DNA from 3 places in the Fictibacillus sp. 23RED33 genome. Region 3 is predicted to be linked to each of the others. Evidence: riboswitches for the same ligand, from Rfam matches in the RefSeq annotation. Region 3 holds a riboswitch; each other region holds the start of a gene.
The links. A riboswitch is a leader RNA that binds a small molecule or an ion and turns the genes downstream of it on or off. The one in region 3 is predicted to bind S-adenosylmethionine.
Positions count from the first base shown of each region.

Region 1: linked by a shared signal. The riboswitch ahead of IHV09_RS08455 (sulfite oxidase-like oxidoreductase) and the one ahead of metK (methionine adenosyltransferase) in region 3 are both predicted to bind S-adenosylmethionine.
Region 2: linked by a shared signal. The riboswitch ahead of IHV09_RS07280 (bifunctional homocysteine S-methyltransferase/methylenetetrahydrofolate reductase) and the one ahead of metK (methionine adenosyltransferase) in region 3 are both predicted to bind S-adenosylmethionine.

Region 1 covers NZ_JACZDX010000002.1:425-8,513, forward strand. Annotated here, with positions in the region: gene IHV09_RS08435 (ATP-binding protein) at 1-640, shown strand, start outside; gene IHV09_RS08440 (vWA domain-containing protein) at 706-2,637, shown strand; gene IHV09_RS08445 (hypothetical protein) at 2,689-2,880, opposite strand; gene IHV09_RS08450 (hypothetical protein) at 3,058-3,348, shown strand; gene IHV09_RS08455 (sulfite oxidase-like oxidoreductase) at 3,379-4,047, opposite strand; SAM riboswitch class I at 4,151-4,258, opposite strand; gene IHV09_RS08460 (hypothetical protein) at 4,323-4,538, opposite strand; gene IHV09_RS08465 (S8 family peptidase) at 4,957-6,135, opposite strand; gene IHV09_RS08470 (hypothetical protein) at 6,471-6,650, shown strand; gene IHV09_RS08475 (carboxymuconolactone decarboxylase family protein) at 6,699-6,914, shown strand; gene IHV09_RS08480 (VOC family protein) at 6,964-7,335, opposite strand; gene IHV09_RS08485 (DUF1648 domain-containing protein) at 7,463-7,960, shown strand.
Region 2 covers NZ_JACZDX010000001.1:1,407,315-1,415,403, forward strand. Annotated here, with positions in the region: gene metH (methionine synthase) at 1-1,711, opposite strand, end outside; gene IHV09_RS07280 (bifunctional homocysteine S-methyltransferase/methylenetetrahydrofolate reductase) at 1,704-3,554, opposite strand; SAM riboswitch class I at 3,619-3,734, opposite strand; gene IHV09_RS07285 (NAD(P)-binding protein) at 3,736-4,374, opposite strand; gene IHV09_RS07290 (sirohydrochlorin chelatase) at 4,390-5,142, opposite strand; gene cobA (uroporphyrinogen-III C-methyltransferase) at 5,143-5,928, opposite strand; gene IHV09_RS07300 (DUF3906 family protein) at 5,941-6,162, opposite strand; gene IHV09_RS07305 (nitrite/sulfite reductase) at 6,178-7,806, opposite strand; gene cysC (adenylyl-sulfate kinase) at 7,831-8,089, opposite strand, start outside.
Region 3 covers NZ_JACZDX010000010.1:22,806-30,894, reverse strand. Annotated here, with positions in the region: gene IHV09_RS20220 (ABC transporter substrate-binding protein) at 1-486, opposite strand, end outside; gene IHV09_RS20215 (alpha/beta hydrolase family protein) at 647-1,444, shown strand; gene pckA (phosphoenolpyruvate carboxykinase (ATP)) at 1,513-3,096, opposite strand; SAM riboswitch class I at 3,358-3,488, shown strand; gene metK (methionine adenosyltransferase) at 3,653-4,858, shown strand; gene IHV09_RS20200 (glycosyltransferase family 4 protein) at 5,125-6,282, opposite strand; gene IHV09_RS20195 (phosphatase PAP2 family protein) at 6,298-6,849, opposite strand; gene cotJC (spore coat protein CotJC) at 6,970-7,539, opposite strand; gene IHV09_RS20185 (spore coat protein CotJB) at 7,561-7,788, opposite strand; gene IHV09_RS20180 (spore coat associated protein CotJA) at 7,830-8,048, opposite strand.

The DNA.
Region 1 (8,089 bases), on a different contig from region 3:
TCTGCACCAAGTCAACGCCTCTGTCGATCTTGATGCTGAAGCGCTTCTTGGTCATAAGACGTTAAGCTATAGCGAGGGTAAACAAGAGATCGAGTTCATTCCTGGGCCAGTAACAAGAGCGGCAGCGAACGGGCATTTTCTCTATATAGATGAAATCAATATCGCAAAACCAGAAACGCTACCGATCCTAAACGGAATGCTCGATTATCGCCGTACGATTGCCAATCCTTTCACAGGTGAAGTGGTAAAAGCGCAATCTGGTTTCAATGTCATTGCCGCGATCAACGAAGGGTACATCGGAACAGTACCGTTGAACGAAGCGTTGAAAAACCGTTTTGTCGTGATCGAAGTGCCTTACATTCAAGGTGATACGTTAAAAGAAATGCTTAAGAACCAATCTCAGCAAAAAGACGAAGAGGTACTATCCAAGTTTGTTCAGTTGTCGTCTGATTTGATCGGGCAAGCAAAAGCAGGTCATCTGTCTGAAGATGCAGCATCTATCCGTGCGTTGCTAGATGCAGCCGATCTCTCTGTTTATTTGCCGGCGAAGCGTGCCATTCAACGAGCGATCGCAGACAAGCTCGAAGACGCGCGCGAACGCGCCCTCGTTGCAAACGTAGCCGCAACCCTGTTCGCGTAAGCTGGGAAATGGGGTCAGACCCCATACAATTTATTTCCCACGACGATTTTGGAGGTTTTCCCTAGATGAAATTCCTAGTATTTGCGGATACGAAGATCGATTCTTTTGTTCACATGCAACTGATCGATCTTTCCCGCTCACTCTCAAAAGTGGATAAAATGGACGTTTCGTTCTCGTATCACTCGTACCTAGAACGAAACAGCGGCGTCACACACGTCAGCCAGTTCTGGAACCCGTACCCGCGCGAAATTCAGCTTGAAGGCTGGAAATCGGATGTTTATTTGCGCAGCTATGGTACTCAGTTTCACACGGACGACCATGTGATCTGGGATACCTTGAAGCAATTGAAATCTCATCCGCACCGTGAATTTCTCAAGCAAGTCCTTCTTTTTGCAGAAGATTATCGATTAGAACAGATCTGCGTGAAGAACCGACCGGGGATGACGCATGCATTCAAGCTCCGAAAAGAAACGTTCCAGGTTCATTACAACCGTGAGTACCGAAAGCATATTCAGCAAAAGCGTACGCTTGATGCGCTTTTTTGCCATATTATCCTTTTGGCGAACAAACGGTTTGTGGCCGTACCAGAAGAGACGCAGAAACTCTATCAAGAACTGCGCTCTCATTTAACCAAACTTACAACGGCTAAATCGACTGAAGATATCGCTGCGATCATCACAGAGATGGCAGCAATCATACAAAAACACACAAACTTAAACGATATGAAAACTGCATACCGTAGTTTCAGTGACCCGTCGCAAAAAAGCCAAACAAATAGTGAGACCGATCAAAACTTTGACGACCTTACACGAAACAACGAAACGAAAACGAAGAAAACGATCACTAAGGATGAAGATTCAGACAAGGATAAAGACGACAAAGAAAAAGAGTCTCATTCCTCTTGGCATGATGAAACATCTGACCCGCAGGATTCGTTTTTACAAATGGACCTTGATCAGGGAACAAACACAGATTTGTTAGGAGAAGGTGCGAGGGAAGCAGAAAGTGGTGACGCGGTGTTCGGATCGGTTCAAACGAGCGCTAAAAGTACAGACAACAACGACTTCGACACTCAAAACGAGCATGAAGCCGAAACCGACAACAACCAAAATGGTTCTGACTCTGCAAACCACTTCCCGTACGGAGAAGTGAACAAAAATGTCACCGAGCATTTTGTGCCAGCAAAACCGGCAACCCTCGACGAGATTGCTCAATACGACGAATATAACCAAGAGATCGCGCCGTTCGTTTCGCAGCTGAAACAAAACTTTTTAAAAACGATGGAGCACAAACGAACAGCACCAAGAGAAGATCTGCACTTTGGAAGACTTGGAAAGAAGCTTACGAGACTCGTAACCGATAAGAATCCAAGGCTTTTCCGGAAAAAGCAGGAATCTCCACAAGAACTCGATACGACATTCACGCTCCTCGTCGACTGTTCAGCGTCTATGTTCAACAAGATGGAAGAAACGCAAAAGGGGATCGTGCTTTTTCATGAAACGTTAAAAGCTCTTCGGATTCCACATTCTGTAGTTGGCTTTTGGGAAGATGCAGCAGATGCTTCAAATAACGATCAACCGAATTATTTTCATGAAGTGATCTCCTATCGTAACTCTCTGCATCAATCGGGAGCGCCGATCATACAGCTCGAACCACAAGAAGATAACCGTGACGGATATTCCATCCGACGTATGGGAGAAGAGCTGGCAAAACGACCAGAGCAGCAAAAGATTCTGCTCGTTTTCTCAGACGGTGAACCAGCGGCTTTCGATTATGAATCGCATGGCGTACTCGATACACACGAAGCGGTTACTCGTACAAGAAAGCTTGGGATCGAAACGATTGGTATGTTCATCGCAAACGGAGAGATCACAGAGGAAGAAGAGAAGTTGATGCAGAATATCTATGGTCCGCAAAATGTAGTTGTGCCAAGTGCTTCAGAGCTTGTCGACTATCTGATGCCCGTACTTCGTAAGCTACTTTTCAAATCTTTATAAAACGCCAAAACGCCTGGGTCAGCTCACCCCAAGGCGTTTTTTATGTATGTATCAATACTCCAATAGCTTCAGCCAAGCAAAGATTACTCCAACAAACCCCGTGTAGCTAAAGATCCTGACAGACCATTCTGGTAAGGCTGTTCGAAGTACGCTTGAAAATATGCCGACCACAATAATCGCGGCAAGTAAGATGTAAATGGAAATGATATCGAACGGAATACGAAAAGACAGCCATTGTTCCATCGCCAAACCTCCCTAGTAAGGATAATATCGGACAAAATGCCTATACATTAAGAACAATTCACGAAAAAAGCCGAATTTTTATGTGTTCGAAAATCGGGATATGAAGGATAACATCGGGCACCGCAAATAGGGCAAACGCATATAGTATTACTAATTCAGGTGTTAGGAGTGAATGATGTGAATCAACGTGTAGTAGACGTCATTTTAGCAGAAGCAGAAGAAGAATATTTAGCAAATAATAAAGATGGTACCACGTTTGCTGCAGAACTCGCCTTACTCGCTTCAACGCTTGTGACCGCGGGGGATTTTCTAGCTACGTTCAGTGCAGCGATCGCTCTCAGACAAGTGTACCTCGATCAAGCGCAGGATCTAAAAGACCAGCAAGAACAAGAAGCTCAGATGAAAGACATCCAAGATCAGATTACAGCGTTAAAAAATGAGATTAAAATGCTGAGGGGAAGAAAATAAACGGACTTCCCCCTAATTTTTCATTTGGGATCAATCATACTCTTTCTTTTTCCACTCATCTTCAGGCATCTCAAATTCATCGCTCGAAAATCGTTCTTCTTTAAACGGATCGCCATACATATGAAAGCCGTTTTGCTCCCAAAAGCCTGGCTGATCCTCTTCTAAGAACTCGAACTTACGAATCCACTTTGCACTTTTCCAAAAATAAAGATGCGGAACGATGAGACGCAGCGGAAATCCATGCTTTTCCGTTAACGGCTTGCCGTCAAAAGAGTGCGCAAGAATGACATCGTCTCGCAACAAATCTTGGAGAGGAACATTCGTCGTATAATCGTAATCAGCGTGGACCATCACATACTTTGCTTTTGGATCCACATCAAAGTGCTTTAAAAAGTCCGTAAATTTAACACCTTCAAACGCATTGTCGAACCGTGACCATCTCGTCACACAGTGAATATCTCGTACTACTGTCGTTTGAGGCATCTTCATGATGTCTTCAAAACTAAATTCGACACGTTTTCCTACGAGTCCTTCTACAGATAACGACCATTTTTTCATATCGTAAACAGGAACCTCCCCCTCATGAAGAATAGGGAACTTTTTTGTTTCAACCTGCCCAGGAGGCAAGCGGTTTCCTAGTTTTTCATCGACTTGTGGGACACGCATCTTTTTAATGCGATCCGCTTTGTTAAGGTCCATAAATGAACACCCTTTCTTTAATACGATTGATTCCATTTGAGGTAGCAAAAACAAAAAACGCCATCTTTTATAAAAAAAGAGGACGAGTGGTTGTGTTCACATCCTCTTATCTTTCAGTCTGTAAAACTGTTAGATGTAGCACCGTGCCTAACAAAATAGGTGGTTGCCGGGCTTCATAGGGCTAATTCCCTCCGCCTGCTCGAAATAAGAGACCGATTAATCGGCTTAAAAACGATATGTAAGTTACAACTATTATACATTCAGGACATGAAAAATCAACTTGAAATGAGATCAGCCACAAAAGACATCTCGCGAGAAATGCCTAGATACAGAACGACAACGCCAAAAACCGCTGTACTGATCAAGAAAAAGTAGACGATTTTTTCTTCGGCTTCCTTTTCACTCTGCCTTTTTTCTGATTCAGTCGACTCACTCTTGCCAGAACCTTGAGACGTTTTTTTCTTTTGCTTACCTTTACCAAGACCAAACATAGCTGAAATCCTCCGCATCTTACAGATGTTTCTGTTAACAGTTTTTCATGAAAGCTGTTTTCGTATTCATCGATGTTTAAGATAGAGGTTGATTTCCGCTCCAGGTTGCTCGCTTTCCGCGGGGCAGGCGGTGAGCCACATTTGTTCGTTTCACTCTTAAGTGTCTCACCTGCCCACCTGTCCCGCAGGAGTCTCGCACCTTACACTCCAATCAACTTCTCGAAGAAGCAAATGAACAAAAATGCATTAACTCTACAGAAATTGTCTTCATGAAGAAGGGAGTTTTAACAAATGCAATTTAGTTGTTAAGTGTGGATAACAGTCGTTAACAGCATCTATGAAAAAAGGAAAATAAAAAACCTCCAGAAGTTATAAACACTAACTTCCAGAGGTTTGGGAACATTTTTATTTATATCAATTACTGCTGAACAGCCGCCGCTGCATTTACGCGTCCGTTTTGGAACTGGCTGCCTGTTCCGGATACAGGATCAGCTGTGTTTTCAAGCGCTGCACGGATTTGAGAAGCACTCTTACCTTGAGCCGCAAGAAGTCCTGCTACACCCGCAACAACTGGTGATGCCATAGACGTTCCTGAGAAACTCGCATACTGGTTATTTGGTGTTGTTGAATAGATGTTAACACCTGGCGCTGCGATATCAACCCACGTACCGAAGTTTGAGAATGAAGCTTTACGGTCGTTTTGATCGGTAGCCGCAACTGCAATCGCGTTCGTATAATAAGCAGGGTAGCTAGGAGAAGATACACCCTCATTTCCTGCAGCAGCAATGACTACAGAACCTTTGCCCCATGCATAATCAACTGCGGATTGAAGAGTCTGTGTGCCGCCTGCTCCACCAAGACTTAAATTGATAACTTGCGCACCTTGATCAGCTGCGTAACGAATGCCTTGAGCGACGTCATCGAGTGATCCACTGCCGTTCGCATCAAGAACACGAACTGCTAGAATAGAAGCTTTTGGAGCAAGACCCGCGATTCCCACACCGTTATTTGTGTTCGCAGCCGCGATACCCGCAACGTGTGTACCGTGCTCGTTTTCATCCAATGGATCGTTATCGTCATCTACATAGTCGGCACCTTTAATGACTTTTCCAGCAAGGTCTGGGTGGTTATAGTCAACGCCTGTGTCAATTACTGCAATTTTTACAGAGGAAGAGCTCTGCGTAGTATCCCAAGCTTGCTCAGCTCCTACTTTTTGTGGCGCATATTGCTGACTTTGATAAGCAGGATCGTTTGGTACATAGCTTGCATGGAACGTTAAGTTAGGTTCCGCATACTCAACAGAGTCAAGATTTTCATAGTTCTTGATCGCATCTGCCACACTGCCGTCTACTTTCACGACTGTAAAGTCTTTTGTAACCTCAACTACTTTACCGCCAAGTTGTGAAACTTTGTTTTTAGTATTAGCTGCTGCTGAAACAGAATCTTTAAAATGAACAATAATTTCTTGTGAAGCAGCTTTCGTTGCAGCAGGTGTAAACGAAGCTTTCGACACCTCCGAATTTGCAGCAGATGCTGGCAATGCTAATGAAACAAGTAGTGGTAATGTTGCGGCAGTCGCCACGAAACGCTTTAACATAAAAATCACTCCTCTGTTGTATTTACCAAGCAAGCTTGGCTCCGATGGTAAGGAATTCAACAATTTTCAACAAAACCCTTTAATACTATTCGAAAATAATGATTATTTACCAAAAGACTACAATCACAGAGAAGATATTACTACAAGAGCGTTTAGGTTCGCATGACCTATTCATTATCTTAAAATATAAAGTGGGTAGGTGATAAGACTCAAATTCGACAGAAAGCGCATTCAGTCTCAACCCCTTAAACAGAAACATAGGACTACTTTGAAGAATGGTGTAAGGTAAGAGGGAAAGAAAAAAGAAATTTTTTATTTGAGGAGGAGGAATACAAATGGCACGTTTACCAGAAGTAGATGTGGAAGGAACACCCTTTAAGAAATCCCTTGCTAACGCACCAGATATTCTAGATGCTTTTCAGCAGATGGAAAAAGCGCTGAACGACATACTAGAGCCTGAACTTATGGAGATGCTCCGCTTACGAGCGGCCTCAAACAATGGGTGCGACTACTGACAAAGCATGGACTACGGGACTCTGGATGAGTCCTCACGAAAAACAGCGATGAAGCAAGGAAACGCAGAACTATCAGAACGTGAAAGTCTAGCTCTCGAACTCGCTGATCACATCATGGCTTATCACGGACAACTGCCAGATGAATTATACAACCGACTCACGAAACATTTTTCAAAAGAAGAGATCATTGCGCTATTCTTCCAAATCGGAAGCAAAAACGGAGCCAACTGGTTTATTATCGCGATGGGAATACTAAACGATTAACAAATAAAACGTCCAGATCACGCATGCGATCTGGACGTTGTTTTATGTATTATCTATGCTGGTCGATCAGGATCAGGTTTCCATCTGGATCTTCAATCGTCAAACTCGCAGGACCCTCACTCGTTTCATCCGCTTCAGTCGATAACGAAATTCCTCTTTCTTTCAGCTGTTTCTGAAGCTCTCGAATATCAGTGAAATTTTCAAGATTTTCCGCATTTTGGTTCCATCCAGGGTTGAAAGTCAAAATGTTTTGTTCAAACATACCTTGAAACAAGCCGATAACCGTATCCTCATTCTTCAAGATCAACCAGTTATGCTCGATGTTGCCACCTAACGATTCAAATCCTAAATTTTCATAAAAAGCTTTTGAACGATGGATATCTTTTACACTTAAACTTACAGAAAACGCACCAAGTTTCATAAGATCCTCCTTAAAATATCTGATAATTTAACTATAGATTTCTTTTACCCCGATTACAATTCAATTCATGACGAAACTTTCCATCGAAAAAAAACGTATAGCATAGAGGGAGGAGGTTGAAAAGTATATGTATGAAGGCCGACCAAAACTTAACATACAAAGAACATGGTTTGAAAACTTTTTAGATATCGCATCAATCACCTTATTGGTAATAGGAACAGTGAGCTTGATCTCACAGTGGGCTGCTATTCCGAACACCGTGCCAACCCACTTTAATGCAGCCGGAGAACCAGATGGCTGGGGAAGTAAGAACAACCTATGGATTTTAATCGTGATGGGAGCGGTGACGTGGTTACTGCTTACCGTGTTAGAAAAATTTCCGCACATCTACAATTATTTTAATCTTACGGAAGAAAACGTAGAAAGACAGTATAAAAATGCGCGCATGATGATCAATGTAATGAAAAATGAAATCTTGATCTTTTTCGTCTATATGACTTGGGCCTGTGCAGAAGTCGCCAATGGAACAAGTGAAGGATTAAGTGTGTGGGTACTCCCCATTTTTATCATAGGAATCACAGGATCCATCGCTTTTTTCATCGTAAGATCAATTAAATGGAAGTAAAAAAGGGGACGAACTTCATTTGGAGAAGTAGAGTCCTCTTTTTTATGAAGTGTGTCTTTTCCTAGAGTACATAATAGCTATGTGTGCGCCGTATAAGGATAGTTATTTACCATAGTTCGGTAATGTGAA
Region 2 (8,089 bases), on a different contig from region 3:
TGGCATAATCGAGTCCCGCTCCTGTGCAATTGTAGAGATACACTGCATTTAATACTTCACGACCTACCGGTGGCAATCCAAATGATACGTTACTGACTCCTAAAATGGTTAAGGATTGTGGAAAGTGTTCCTTGATCAGGCGAATCCCTTCAACCGTTGCGTTCGCTGAGCCGATGTATTGTTCATCACCCGTTCCAACGGGAAAAACGAGTGGATCGAATATGATGTCTGAAGGTGAAACGTTATAGTTATTCACTAAAAGGTCATACGATCTCTTAGCGATTTCCAGTTTTCGTTCTGCAGATACACCCATACCTGTTTCATCTATCGTTCCAACCACTACTGCCGCTCCATATTTATGAAGAAGCGGGATCACTTTTTCAAAACGTTCTTCACCGTCTTCTAAATTAATAGAATTGATGATGGCTTTACCCTGTGAATACTTTAAAGCGAGCTCGATAACATCTTCATCAGTAGAATCAATCACAAAGGGAATTTTAACCTTCTTAACTGCTTCTTTCATAAACGCTTCCATATCACTTAATTCATCTCGATCAGGGTCAGCTAAACAAACGTCGAGTACATGAGCACCGCCTTTTACTTGAGCCCTTGCAATTTCAGCCGCTTCTTCAAACTTCCCTTCAGCAATCAACCGTTTGAATTTTCGTGAACCGATAACATTTGTTCTTTCTCCTACCATGATCGGTCTTAACGTTGGGTCATCGTAAATGAATGGTTCGATTCCTGAAACCATATGAGTTTCGTTTACTTGCAAGTCACGTGGTTGATAGTTCTTCATAGCTTTTGATAATGCTTTAATATGAGCAGGTGTCGTACCGCAGCAACCACCCACCACATTCAGCCATCCTTTTTCTGCAAACCCAGATAGTTTAGTAGCCAATGAGTCTGGTGTTTCATGATAATTTCCTTCTTCATCTGGTAGTCCTGCATTCGGATAACAGCTCACTGCTGATGTAGACAGACTTGATAGAGAGCGAATGTGATCCTGCATGAATTCAGGTCCTGTTGCGCAGTTCAACCCAACGGCAAGAGGATTCATGTGTTTTAACGATATATAAAAAGCCTCAATTGACTGACCCGCAAGTGTGGTTCCCATTGGCTCGATCGTTCCAGAAACCATGAGCGGGATTCTTTTTCCCGTTTGTTCAATAGCTTGCTCAATTCCTAGAAAGCCAGCTTTTACATTTAGCATATCTTGGCTTGTCTCTAAGATAAGAAAATCTGCACCTCCGTCAATCAATCCTCGTGCTTGTTCAGCATAAGCATTTCTTAACGAATCAAACGTCGTTCCGCCCGTAACACTGAGCGTTTTTGTCGTTGGTCCGAGTGAGCCCGCAACAAAACGTGGCCAGTGTTCTGTTGAAACAGCATCAGCTGCTTTTCTTGCAATTTCTGCTCCAAGCTTATTGATCTCATATGCTCTATATCCTAGTTCGTATTCATCCAGTACAAGATTCGTGCCGCCGAATGTATTCGTTTCAATGATATCAGCGCCCGCCTCAAGATATTTATAATGAATGGATTCGATAACATGGGGTGCCGTTACATTTAAATACTCATTACAACCGTCATACGCTTCACCGCCAAAATCTTCTGGAGTGAGATTGGCTTCTTGAAGCATCGTTCCCATCGCGCCATCCATGATTAAAATCTTTGATTTTAGCTGTTTTTCTATTGATGACTTAGGCATTCTGTGACCTCCTGGATAAAAGTGATGGAGAGTTCGCTCGTGTATATCGTGCTAATTCAACGGTTAGTTCGTAACGCATAAATGGTGTGATCAAGTAGATGCCGTTAAAGAGTTCCATAGCTGTGTCTAATAACGACTTCGCAATTGATAAGCCTTCTTCGCACGCTTGTTTTGGATCATCTGTATACTTACCCATGCGGTCACGCACAGCGTTCGATAGTTTGATGCCGGGAACTTCATGATGAAGAAACTCTGCGTTGCGGGAAGAGGTTAAAGGCATGATTCCAATATAGATCGGTTTATCAATATGTTTTGTTGCCTCATACGTTTCAATAAGTCTTTGCTCTGAAAATACAGGCTGGCTGATAAAGTAGTCTGCACCGTATGCAATTTTCTTCTCTAACCGCTCAACGGCTTTATCGATGGATCGGATGTTAGGGTTAAAAGCAGCTCCTACAGTGAAAGATGTTTTTTCTCCAAGCTCTTTTCCTGATAGAGATAATCCTTCATTAAACTGTTTGATGAGCTTGATCAGTTCAAATGACGTGACATCATATACAGAAGACGCACCTGGGAAATCTCCGACGCTTGCAGGATCTCCCGTTACAGCGAGTATTTCATGAATGCCCTGCGTGTGAAGCCCCATTAAATGAGACTGAAGACCGATTAAATTTCTATCGCGACACGTAATATGAACGAGCGGGCGAAGATTAAGTTGGGATTGGACAATCGACCCTAATGCAGCGTTACAAACACGTGGTGATGCAAGTGAATTATCAGCGAGGGTAAGTGCGTCGATTCCCGCTTTTTTTAACGCCTTTGCTCCTTCCATAAAACGTGACGTATCTAATTTACGTGGTGGATCTAATTCAACAATTATGGATTGCCTTTTCTTTACTTCTTCACTTAGAGGTACATAGTTAGATTTTGATGCTGATTGAATCACAATCTTTCGTTTTCTTTGTTTCACTTCTTTTTCTGTTACAGGTGCTAAGTTTTTTAGTTCACTAGAGAAGGCATGTATATGAGCAGGTGTCGTACCACAGCATCCTCCTAATAGACGAACTCCTTGCTGCCTGAACAAATGGGCACATTCTTTAAAATAGTCAGCATCCCCCTCATAATTAAAACGGCCATCTGTATAAGAAGGAAGCGATGCATTAGGAAACGCTGAAAGAATTGCCTGATCCGGTAATGCAACTTCCTCAAGCGTCATCAGCATGTGATACGGCCCTAGACGACAGTTTAATCCCACAACATCAGCACCAATGTTCTCTAAAGAGGTCAAAGCTTCTGAAATGGGAGTGCGGTCCTGCATAAAGCCGACCTCCTGTAATGACACTTGAGCAATAATCGGAAGTGATGTTTCTTTTCTAGCAATCTTTAAAACCGTTTCTAGTTCTTCTAGGTCATAATAGGTTTCTAATTGGATGCCATCTACATTCTCCATCAACAAACAATACAGCTGCTCGCGAAAACTGCGCTTGATCTCATCAAGAGAAATGCTATTTGGTTTTATACCGCGTATGCCACCGATCGTACCTACAACATATTCTTTATGAGCAGCTTTTCTGGCGATCTGAACAGCCGCTTTATTAATCTCTTTTACGTGATCTTGAAGCCCATAGCGTTCGAGCTTTGAATAGTTCGCTGCATACGTATTGGTTTGAATGATATCAGCACCTGCATCTAAATAAGCACGATGGATATTATAGATCTGCTCTTCTTGAGAAAGATTTAACTCTTCGTAACAAAAGTCGGATCCGTACGAATACAGAAGGGTTCCCATCGCCCCATCACCGATTAATATCTTGTTTTGTTTTAAGTCTGTGATTAAACTCATGACTGCCTCCTATATAAAAAATAAAAAGCCTTCTATTAAAGAAGACTTTTTGAGCGTCGGGGTCTTCTTATCTTTACAAGTTCAACAAACCGAACTTGCAGGAATTAGCACCTTTTCAGCTAGTAGCTGCTGGTTGCTGAGGTTTCATAGGGCCGCTCCCTCTACCTCTCTTGATAAGGATTTATTCATTTATTGGTTCGTTTACTAAATTGCGATCTATTTTCTTTAATAATTCCTGTTTATACGCGCGTTGCTTTTCTTCGTTATATAAAAAGGACCGATCTGTTAGCTTTGTTAATAAGTCTTTTCGATTTTTTTCCGGATATTCCTTCTTAATGATCGATCTGCATTGAAATAAAAAATTTAAATACGTTTCATAGTCTTCACTGTATTTTTGTTGAAGCTCTTTTTTTATCGATTTAGATAAACTTGGACTAGCTCCAGAAGTAGAAACTGATAAAATGAGTTTCCCTCTCTTTACGACACTAGGAACAATAAAGTTGCCCAGGTCTGGTTGGTCAACAACATTCACAAGCTGTTTCGAACTTGTTTGTTCTGCAATCCAAGAATTAATCTCTTTACTATTGGTTGCAGCAATGATTAGAAACGCTTCTTCCAAATCAGCACGTTCCACTTCTCTTTCGATCCAAGTCAGCTTTCGTTCAGCATGCAATTCTTGAATTTCATTAAGAGCTGCTGGGCTGATTACTGTAATTTTTGCCTCTTCATTCAATAGATCATTAATTTTACGATGTGCTACTAGACCACCGCCAGCTACTACAACCGTTCTACCAGACAAATTTATGTGAATAGGATACATAGCATTCCTCTCTTTTTAAGAACATGCATACTTCTTTGTTTCAAGTGTTTCATGTATTCGTGTGAGTAAAACGTCTTTAAGGATAGGATGGTAGCCAAGCGTCTCACAAAGAGTTACGTTTTGTGTGGTTTGCTGCTGATAGCGAATTATCGTATGTTTTATTCCATTTATTAATAGTCCTGAAAATAGAAGGTAAGGCACCACGATAACTTGCTCATATAATTCACTGCTACTCCAAAGTGCTTCTTCAAAACTTGGTTCTGAACCAGTTAAAAAACAAACTTGAATACTAGGAATTCCATAATGATCTTGAACGTTAGATGCTATTGCTTCTAGGTCCCGCTTTACATCTAGATCGGTGCTACCTCTGCCCACTAGAAGGATATGTGAATTTTTTCTTAACGTAACCGCGCTTTTAATGATCTTCTCCCATAACAAATGTGAAATGGCTTGATGTACACCGAAAGGACGTCCGTAATTCACTTCAACTTCTGGATAAGTAGTCTGCAGTTGCTGAAGCTCATTCGGTATGTCTATTTTTATATGGTTCGCACTTAATAAGAACACAGGAATGACAGAGATGCTTGTAGCTCTTTTTTCTATACAGGTTTCAAAACCTTGAGTGATAGAGGGTTCACTAAGCTCTAGAAAACAAATCTCCTTAATGGGCACATCAATTTGTGCCATACACAGTCTCACAAATTCTTCTGCTTCCATACGTCCTTTTTCCAGTCTTGTACCGTGACAGATAAAGAGCAATGCCTTCACTTATAAAGCCTCTCTTACGTCAGCAAGCTTATTCCGTTCATCGTTCAGCTGTTCAAACCATTTCAGTTCACTGCGAAGACGAACGACCTCACCAACAATGATCATACTAGGATTTTCAATATGTTCTCTAACCACAATATCCTCAATCGTATCGAGTGTACCTGTAACGGTTCGTTGACTTTCTAAGGAACCCCATTGAACGAGAGCAACCGGTGTTTCTTTACTTTTTCCGTTTTTTGTTAACTGTTCACAAATATAACCTAGGTTGCCCACTCCCATATAGATTGCTAATGTATCAATACCGTTCGCTAGACTTTCCCATTTCAGTTCATCTTCTTCGCCTTTTTTACGATGACCTGTGACGACCGCATAGCTTGAAGCCATGTTTCGATGCGTAACAGGAATACCCGCATAAGCGGGTGCTGCAATCCCTGATGTTATCCCTGGAATGACCTCAAACGGTATGCGGCTTTTGGCAAGTGTTTCTGCTTCTTCTCCTCCTCTTCCAAACACGAAGGGGTCGCCACCTTTTAGGCGAGTTACTACTTTTCCTTTCTGAGCGTGTTTAACTAAGAAACTGTTGATCGTCTCTTGCTTCATGAAATGGTAGTTTGGCAGTTTACCGCAATAAATTAAATCGCATTCAGGTTTTGCATAAGAGAGCAATTCTTTGTTCACTAATCGATCATATAAAATGACATCCGCTTCCTGAATACAACGCAGACCTTTTACGGTTATCAACCCTGGATCTCCCGGACCAGCTCCGACAAGATACACTTTTCCCATCATCATCACTCCTTAAGGATTTAAAATCGTTTCACGTTCATAGAGCACAAAGCCGTTCCCCGTACGAATTCGTTTCTTTTCATAAAGAGAGATCTCATCAACTTCAGGCTGTTTCAAAAAGTACTTTTCGAGCTCGATGTCAACCAACTGAAAAGCCTGTTCATCTGTTGAAGCGGCTATCACAACAGGAATAACCTCTGATTTCAAAATTACTTCAAAACGGTATAAATACATAGCAAGACCCCCTTTTTATGAGACTTTTTCTTCTAACTCTTCTGCGATTCGGTCCAGTTCTATTTGAAGATGTTCCAACCCGACACGGTCTATATAATCAAAAAAGCTTTCGGATGGAAGTTTCTTTTCTTTAAATATAGTAAGGAATCGTAAAAGTACCTCGTCAAGTGAATCTGCATGAAACTTTCCTTTAAGCTTTTCGTTAAACTTTCCGCCATCATCAAGTGTGCCTCCTACATAAATCTCAAAGGCTTGAACCATCTTTTTCTCTTTCGTTTTTAACAATACACCTTGAAGACCAATATCTGCGATCTGACGCTGTCCGCATGAGTTAGGGCAGCCAACCATATGAATGCGAACAGGAACATCGAGTGTTATTTTTTGATCAAGGTTCTCAGCGATTTTACGCATCCTTTCTTTCGTTTCAACGAGTGCTAAGTTGCAGTACTCGATCCCTGTACAAGAGACGGAATGTCCTATAAATGAAAGAGGCTGAGTAGTAATACGTTTGAAAATGCTCTCTTTTAAAAGCAAGTCGACGTTTTCGTGTTTCACATTTGGAATAATTAAGTTTTGAGAATTTACCGTTCGAATTTCACCGTTTCCGTATTTCTTAGCAATTTCAGCAAGCTCTAAAACTTCATCAGCATGAAGTCGACCAACAGGTACGTTAAAGCCGATATAACTTAATCCGTCTTGCTTTTGAGAATGAACGCCATAGAAGTAACCACCGTTCCAAGTTTTAAGAGCATCTCTTCCTTTAGAGTGAAGCGGTCCGGTATATTCTAATAGCTTTTCTTTGAATTTATCTGGTCCCCAATCGGCCATTAAGAATTTCAGACGTGCAAGGTGTCGTTTTTCCCGATAACCGTAGTCACGGAAAATCGTAGTAATTGCGATCGACACTTCTTTTACCTGATGCGGTTCAATAAACACATCAAGGGGCTGTGCTAAGAATGGTCTAGATGAAAGACCGCCGCCGATCTTTATGTGAAAGCCAGGAATCTCTTTATCTTCAATTTCCTTAAAAGCTGGAGTATAGGCCACACAGTTGATCTCAGCATGAGCACTATTGTTTACATTTGAACTAATGGACATTTTGTATTTTCTCGGCAAATTAGAGAAATCTTCATTATGCTGAAAGAACTCATAAACTTCCTTTACAATTTCAGTGGTATCGAAGAGTTCGTGTGGATCGATGCCCGCGATTGGGTTCCCCATGATGTTTCTTGTGATGTCCCCGCATGCACCCGCGCTCGACAACCCAACTCCTTCTAACCGATTAAAGATATCTGGAATCTCTTCAATCGTCAGCCAGTGAAATTGAATGGCCTGTCGTGTCGTGATATCGAATACGTCTCTTCCGTAATCTTTGCAAATATGAGCCAATGCTTTTACTTGTTCATAACTTAAAATGCCAGATGGAACATTGACTCTCATCATAAAATAGCCATCTTCTTTAGGACGCTGCAGATAGAGTCCTGCCCACTTGAAACTATCCCATTCTTCTTTCGGGATAGAGGAGAAGCCGTTTTCTGCGTAATAAGGAATATCTTCAAATATTTTTAAGCCGTCTTTTACGAGCTTTTTTTGTTCGGTCTTATTAATCTTCGGATTTTCTGCCCACGTCTTTTGATATGCCATTCTCTCATTCTCCTTTTTATTTAGTTAAATCAGCTTCCTTTTTTCCAGAAGATTTAAGATGCTCTCTACAATCTCAGAAACGCTTTGTTCGTTAGTATATATGGTGAAATCTGGTGAAATCGGTTCTTCATAAGGTGAATCAATTCCAGTAAAGTCAGGAATTTCACCTTTTCTTGCTTTGCTATATAAACCTTTTGGATCTCTTTTTTCACATTCTTCAATCGGACATGAAACAAAAATTTCTATAAATTCCTCTTCTGAAACGATTCTTTTCGCCATTTCC
Region 3 (8,089 bases):
GTTTGCAATATTGGCAAAATCAATATTTTGAATCATTGTTAGATCATTCTTAGGATCGATCCCGTGTTTCTTTATACCAAACTCACCTGCCATCTGTGGCATTCCACCTTTACGCTGACCTAAGAAAGTACTGCCTTTTAATTGATCCCACGAAAAGAATTCCGGCTTTTTCCTTGCAACCAAGAAAGTACCGTCTGTCTGAGTGAGTTGTGCAAAGTTAATAACAGGGTCAGTCGATTCTTGTGCATGTACATAGATTGTTGTTTCAGAACCAACGAGTGCTACGTCTGCTCCATCAGATAGAAGAGCCGTCATCGTTTTGTCGCCGCCCCAGGTCGTAGTCAGCTCAACGTCCAAACCTTCTTCTTTAAAAAAGCCTTTTTCTATGGCAACATATTGTGGAGCGTAAAAAATGGATCGTGTTACTTCGGCGATTCTGATCTTATCTTTTTTAGGGCTTGAGGTATTGCACCCTGCCAGCAGCATGGAGAAAGCTAGTAAACAAGTAAAAAGTAGCATTAGTTTTCTTTTGAAATATTTCATATTGGATCCTCCTGCACATAGGAATGAAGTCATGACTTTTATGTAATAATGTATGTGATTGGTGCAAATGTGTGTTTGCCCACAAAAATAAAGGAGTGTAGGAATGAAAAAGGCAAAAATGATAGAGTGGCAGCGATTTCCTTCTCCGCATCCTACCATTCGTTTGTATGTAGTTACTTATTTAAATGATGGGTTAAAAATAAAAGGACTAGCAGCATTACCAGAAGGGAAAGGACCTTTTCCGGGTTTCCTTTATCTCAGGGGCGGAATCAAGTCCGTTGGCATGGTCAGAATTGCTAGGATCATTCAGTTTGCCTCACAAGGATTTGTTGTGATGGCTCCCTATTATCGTGGAAATCTAGGGGGGGAAGGCAACGAAGATTTTGCTGGGGAAGATCGAACAGATGCATTTGCAGCTTATGAAGTTTTGAAGCAGTTTCCAAAAGTAGATGAAGAGGACATTCATGTGTTCGGATTTTCTCGTGGCGGTCCTATGGCCTTGTTTACGGCAATGAAATATCCTGAGATACGTTCTGTCGTAACATGGGGCGGTGTGACTGATATGGCTATCACCTATGCAGAGAGAGAGGATCTGCGCAGGATGATGAAGAGAGTTATTGGAGGAACACCAGAGAAATATCCAGAAGAATTTGAATGGCGATCGCCGCTTAATTATTGTGAAGAATTAGATACACCCTTACTTTGCATTCACGGTATGAAGGATGAGAATGTAACGGTCGAACACACACTTAAGATAGAAAAAAGATTAAAAGAACTCAAAAAGCCATGTGAAACATGGATCTATCCGGAGTACACCCATTATTTTCCTCCAAAAGAGAACCGGAAGATTACATATGCTTTATGCGCATGGATGAAAGGACATGGAAAAGGAGCTGAATGAGATTTTAGCTCCTTTTCATAAATGAAAAAACCTTCCATCGCTAGAATGGAAGGTCATTATTCCGTGTATTAAACGAGCGGTCCAGCTTGAGAAATCTCAGCTGAAACAGACTTGAATTTTTCAAAGTTCGCATTAAATTGACCAGCAAGTTCTTTCGCTTTCACATCATAAGCGTCTTGATCACTCCATGTTTTCTTCGGTTGAAGAACTTGGTCCGGTACCCCAGGGCAATGTGTTGGGATATGAAGCCCAAAAATAGGATCTACTACTGTTTCAACTGAGGCAAGCTCGCCTTCTAGAGCAGCCTGCACCATTGCACGTGTATGACCTAGGTTCATACGACTTCCAATACCGTACTCTCCACCAGACCAGCCTGTGTTAACAAGGTAAACTTGAACATTGTGCTGATCAATTTTCTTGCCAAGCATCTCAGCATAAACGGTAGCAGGAAGTGGCAGGAATGGAGCGCCAAAGCAAGTTGAGAAAGTAGCTTGTGGTGATGTTACGCCTCTTTCTGTTCCTGCAAGTTTGCTCGTGTATCCTGATAGGAAATGATACATCGCTTGTTCTTTAGTAAGTTTGCTGATCGGAGGCAGTACACCGAATGCATCAGCAGTTAAGAAGATGATTGTATTCGGGTGACCTGCGACACTTGGTTGAATAATATTAGGAATAGCATCAACAGGATAAGCAGCACGTGTGTTTTCTGTTAGTGAAGAATCTTTATAATCCGCTTCTCTTGTAACGGGATCGATCATAACATTCTCTAAAACGCTTCCAAAACGAATCGCATTCCAGATCTGTGGTTCTTTTTCTTTAGAAAGATCGATTGTTTTAGCATAGCATCCACCTTCGATATTGAAGACACCGGTGTTAGCCCAACCATGCTCATCATCTCCGATTAAGCGACGGTTCGGATCAGCTGATAATGTAGTTTTACCAGTTCCAGAAAGTCCGAAGAATAAAGCTACATCTCCTTCATTCCCAACGTTGGCAGAGCAGTGCATAGATAGGATGCCTTTTTCAGGAAGAATGTAGTTCATGACAGAGAATACAGATTTTTTGATTTCACCTGCGTACTCAGTACCACCGATAAGGACAATTTTCTTTTCAAAAGAGACGATAATAAATGTTTCTGAGTTAGTTCCATCTTCAGCCGGATTAGCTTGAAATCCTGGTGCTGAAATCACTGTGAATTGAGATTCATGAGAACCTAGCTCATCGTGGTTCGGGCGCACAAACATTTGGTGAGCAAAAAGGTTATGCCATGCATACTCGTTAATTACTTGGATAGGAAGGCGATACTCGCGGTCCGCACCAGCAAACCCTTTAAATACGAATAGTTCTTCTTTATTGCTTAAGTATTGGAGTACTTTTTTGTATAATTTATCAAAGTTTTCTGGTGAAAATGGTTTATTTACCTTTCCCCAATCGATTGAATCTTTAATGGAAGCATCTTCAACGATAAATTTATCCTCAGGGGAACGGCCTGTGTATTTCCCCGTTGTAGCTTGAAGTGCTCCTGTGGATGTAAGGATGCCCTCGTTGCGCTGAAGAGATTTTTCTACTAAAACCGGAACAGGTAAGTTCTGGTGAGTTGTTTCACGGGTCACAAGATCGTTTAAGGTTGTCGTAAATTCCAATGTATTCATATGAGACAGTACCATCCTTTATCCTAGAGTGATATATTCGAAAATTAGTATAACACATTGATTTAAATAATGTATACTATTTTATGAAAGTGCATCAAAAAAGTTCTTACTTCTGAAAAAAAGAACAAAAAGTTGTGAATTATCCATCTTATTTAAAACGCTTTCATTCTATAGAATATAATACTCCAAACTTATTGCTATTCATAGGGTTTTCTATTGACAGAGGTGAAGCATTACGCTATCATATTTCGAGAACGGCTACTCTTATTCTGAGTAGGTGGAGGGACAGGCCCTATGAAACCCAGCAACCGACATGAAAGTGGCAATAATAACGCTACTGGAAATGAAAAGGTGCTAACCTGCAAGGTGAAAATAACCTTGGACAATAAGAGGTTGAAGGCATTTTGGTTTTATAAACCTTTTCCCTCGTGAATGTATGTGAGACAGGGAAGGGCTTTTTTTATGCCTTTTTCAGGTTAAGAACATAAACTGTGTAAAATAGATAAGAATAAAGTACCGTATCATACTCAAAAGCAGTTAAAGGGAGGATATTAACTTGTCCAAAAAAGTTAGTCGTCGTTTATTTACATCAGAATCCGTTACAGAAGGCCATCCAGATAAAATCTGTGACCAAATCTCAGATGCGATTCTAGATGAAATTTTAGCTAATGATGCAAATGCTCGTGTAGCATGTGAAACATCTGTAACTACAGGTCTTGTACTTGTTGCAGGTGAGATCACAACTTCTACTTATGTAGATATCCCAAAAGTTGTACGTGAGACAATTAAAGAAATCGGTTATGACCGTGCCAAATATGGTTTCGATTCTGAAACATGTGCAGTACTAACTTCTATCGATGAGCAATCTGCTGATATCGCGATGGGTGTTGACCAAGCTCTTGAAGCAAGAGAAGGTTCTATGACAGATGCTGAGATCGAAGCGATCGGTGCAGGTGACCAAGGTCTAATGTTCGGATATGCTTGTAACGAGACAGAAGAGCTTATGCCTCTACCAATCTCACTAGCTCATAAATTATCTCGTCGTCTTACAGAGGTTCGTAAGTCTGAAGAGATTCCTTACTTGCGTCCAGATGGAAAAACTCAAGTAACTGTTGAATATGATGAGAACGACAAACCTGTTCGTATTGACACAATCGTAATTTCTACTCAGCATCACCCTGAGAACACACTTGAAGAAATTCAAAGAGACATCAAAGAAAAAGTAATCACGCCGGTTGTTCCTGCTGAACTGATCGACGAGAACACAAAATACTTCATCAACCCAACGGGCCGTTTCGTAATCGGCGGACCACAAGGTGATGCTGGACTTACTGGCCGTAAAATCATCGTAGATACATACGGTGGATATGCTCGTCACGGTGGTGGTGCATTCTCTGGTAAGGACGCAACTAAAGTTGACCGTTCTGCTGCTTATGCTGCTCGTTATGTTGCTAAAAACATCGTAGCATCAGGTCTTGCTGACAAAGTTGAAGTTCAGCTTGCTTATGCAATTGGTGTTGCTCAACCAGTATCAATCGCTGTAAACACGTTTGAAACAGGTAAAGTTTCTGAAGAAGTTCTTGTAGAACTAGTTCGCAACAACTTCGACCTTCGTCCGGCTGGAATCATTAAGATGCTTGATCTTCGCCGTCCGATCTACAAGCAAACTGCTGCATACGGCCACTTTGGACGTACTGACATCAACCTTCCTTGGGAGAACACAGATAAGGCTGCAGAGCTTAAGAAACAAGCAAATATTTAATAACATGTTAAACCAGACTTCCTTTTGGGAGTCTGGTTTTTTTAGTTATTTTAGAAGGCTATGTCGAAAATCGGATAAAAAATTTTATGTACGGAATTATTCGCTAGTTTTACGGATAAATGTTCTTTATCTGTGGATATAATTGTAATTACCTCGTAAAAAAAATTTGTGTATCTTCCAAACGAACATCTTAATCGCTAATGTTCATTTGGAAGATACGTTTATTTTATCCTCATATTTTCAAATCCTATTACCCTATTCACCTGCTACGCAATGATCGTTTTATTTTTATTCTTCGTATAAATAACTTCTTCATACTGCATTAAAAGGTTCCCGAAAATAGCTGACCAAGATTGAGTCATCGCATAATTTCTTGCTTTTCGTTTCATAGAGCCTAAGAGCATAGGATCTTCCATAATAGAAACGATATTTTGTATGAATGAGTCCGCTTCTCTAGCTTTGCAGATTCTACCCGTTACACCGTCTTGAACAATTTCAGCTACTCCGCCAGAATCAGACACGATAGCAGGTAACCCAGAGGCAGCTGCTTCTAAAACAACATTGCCGAACGTCTCTGTAGAAGAAGGGAAGACGAAAAGGTCGGCTGAAGCATAAACCCGCGCAAGATCTTCTCCAGATAGATAGCCTGCACATGTTACATTGCCATATTCAGTTTCCCACTGTTCGACATCACGGCGACTTGGTCCGTCACCCACAATCAGCCAATGAACATTCTCGCTCAAAGGGGATGGCAGCTTATCTATCATTTCTTTGAGGATGTTTAGATCCTTTTCAGGTGCTAGTCTTCCCACGAACAAGAAGATATACTTCTGTGTAATCTTATATTCTTCACGAACATGGAAATCTCGATTTTGAGGTGTGAACATCATACAGTCAACTCCTCTGGACCATATTTCAATAGAAGTAAAGCTTTTTGTGTATAAAATCTTCCGTGTTTCTTCACTTGGAACAAAGATCTTTTCAAAAGGTTTATGAAACCATTGCAGATAACGCCAGAGCAAGGGGGATAAGAAATCTAGATGGTAGTAAGCAAGGTAGCGGTCAAAATGAGTATGATAGGAGGCAACCATGGGAATGCTTTCTTTTTTACCGTATCTCATTCCGAACAGGCCAATATTAAAAGGAGTCGCAATATGGAGGAGATCAGGTTTAAATGTATTCAGTTCATCGTTCAAGGCTTTAAACTGAGGTATGGCAAGCCTGCACTCCGGATATAGAAAGAGTGGCAGGCTTTTCATTGCATAATATTGTTTGCCCTCTGTTTCTTGAACCTCTTCAAATGAAGGCATGATAACTTTATAGTCAACTCCATTGGTTTCTAGGTAACTCGTAAATCTTTTTAACGTACGAGCAACTCCGTTAATTTGTGGGTGGAACGTATCAGAAAAAAGAGCAAGCTTCATTTCTTCATCTCCTTTTTATAAGAAATAAGGCAAGACAAAGCTATTAACTAAGAACAAAGAAAAGAAGCTGGAGCTGATGCCTAGAATCATTCCTGCAAGTACATCAGATGGATAGTGAAGACCTAGATACATACGGGAGATGGCCACTAAAAGAGCAGCAACTAATAAAAATATACCGATAAACGGATTCAATAGTATTAAAGGCGTTACGATTGAAAATACGGCTGTTGTATGACCGGATGGAAAAGAATGATCTTTTAATGGGTTATCGCCGATGTTTGTATCTGGAAGGCTTAAATACGGTCTCTTTCTCGGGTACATTTTCTTAGAAATCGCAACAGGAATGTGGCTGATCAATAATGACAGCATACAAACAATTCCCCAAGACTTTAAATGCATAGGGAGAAATAACAGAAGCAGAATACTTGTTGAGATAGTAGCTGTTGCACCACCAAGATGTGTCCACAAGTGAAAAAAATGATCCATTGAATTTCTGTGTAATCTTCCATTAATCAGCCGGAAAAATGTACACTCTTTTTCATAAAGCCAGTCGATTACTTTTGTCATGAATATCCCCCTTACCATTCATATTTTGTTTGATACTATAATAATAAAATACAATTGTAAGGGGAACATGAAGACAGTATGAAATTATTATAAAAAAACCATCCTGCATGTGCAGAATGGTTAGAAATATATTTTCCTGTCACGTTCTTCTTTTAAGATTTCAACTGCCTCACGGAATCGTTGAGAGTGGATAATCTCTCTTTCTCTTAGGAACCGAAGAGAGTCATTAAGGTCAGGGTCATCTGACATATTAATGATCCATTGATAGGTAGCTCGTGCTTTTTCTTCCGCTGCAATATCTTCATATAAATCAGCTATCGGATCGCCTTTTGCAGCTATGTAGCTTGCAGTAAACGGTACACCCGCTGCATTATGGTAAAATAATGCGCTGTCGTGATTTACATAGTGGTCTGCGATGCCAGCGGCTTTTAGTTGCTCTGGTGTGGCGTCCTTTGTCAGCTTGTAGATCATGGTTGCGATCATCTCGAGATGCGCGAACTCCTCTGTACCTATATCTGTAAGAAGTCCTATCACTTTGTCTGGAATTGTATAACGCTGATTTAAATACCGAAGAGCCGCTGCGAGTTCTCCATCTGCACCTCCATATTGTTCGATCAAGTATTTGGCAAGTGTCGGATTACATGAAGTGACTTTAACGGGATATTGCAGTTTTTTTTCATACACCCACATTTAAATGAACCTCCTTTCGCTTTATAACTGCCACGGCCATGGTCCGTCACTCCAATTCCATGGCATACCTGAATAACTGTTTCCGTATTGCTGGAGAGGACCATATTTTGATTCAATGGCTCTTTTGATCTGTTTTCTTTGTTTTGCGAACTGATTAAACTGTTGGACTGCAGATTCATCTTGTGGGTGTGTATCAAGATATAAAGTAAGTTCCACAAGAACAAAATCAACTGCTTGCAGTTCTTCCATCCACTGATAGAACTCTTCAGGTAAGGTTGATGGCACGAAGATTACCTCCTTCTTTCATAGGGATTTTCATAATAATCATAAAATGCTGGCCATAATGTGCCTTTTTGGAGTGCTTCTTTTGGTGAGTATTGTGGCAGGTTATATGGTTGGAATCCCATATATAGATTAGGAGGAGTAGAGTAATATTTTTTTCCGATCGGAGGGCACGGATCGTAAGGGCTATGATAAGGAACATAAGACTTTTGGTTAGATGGACGCATCAGACAACTTCCTTTCATATTGTTAACTTTTATTATAAGTA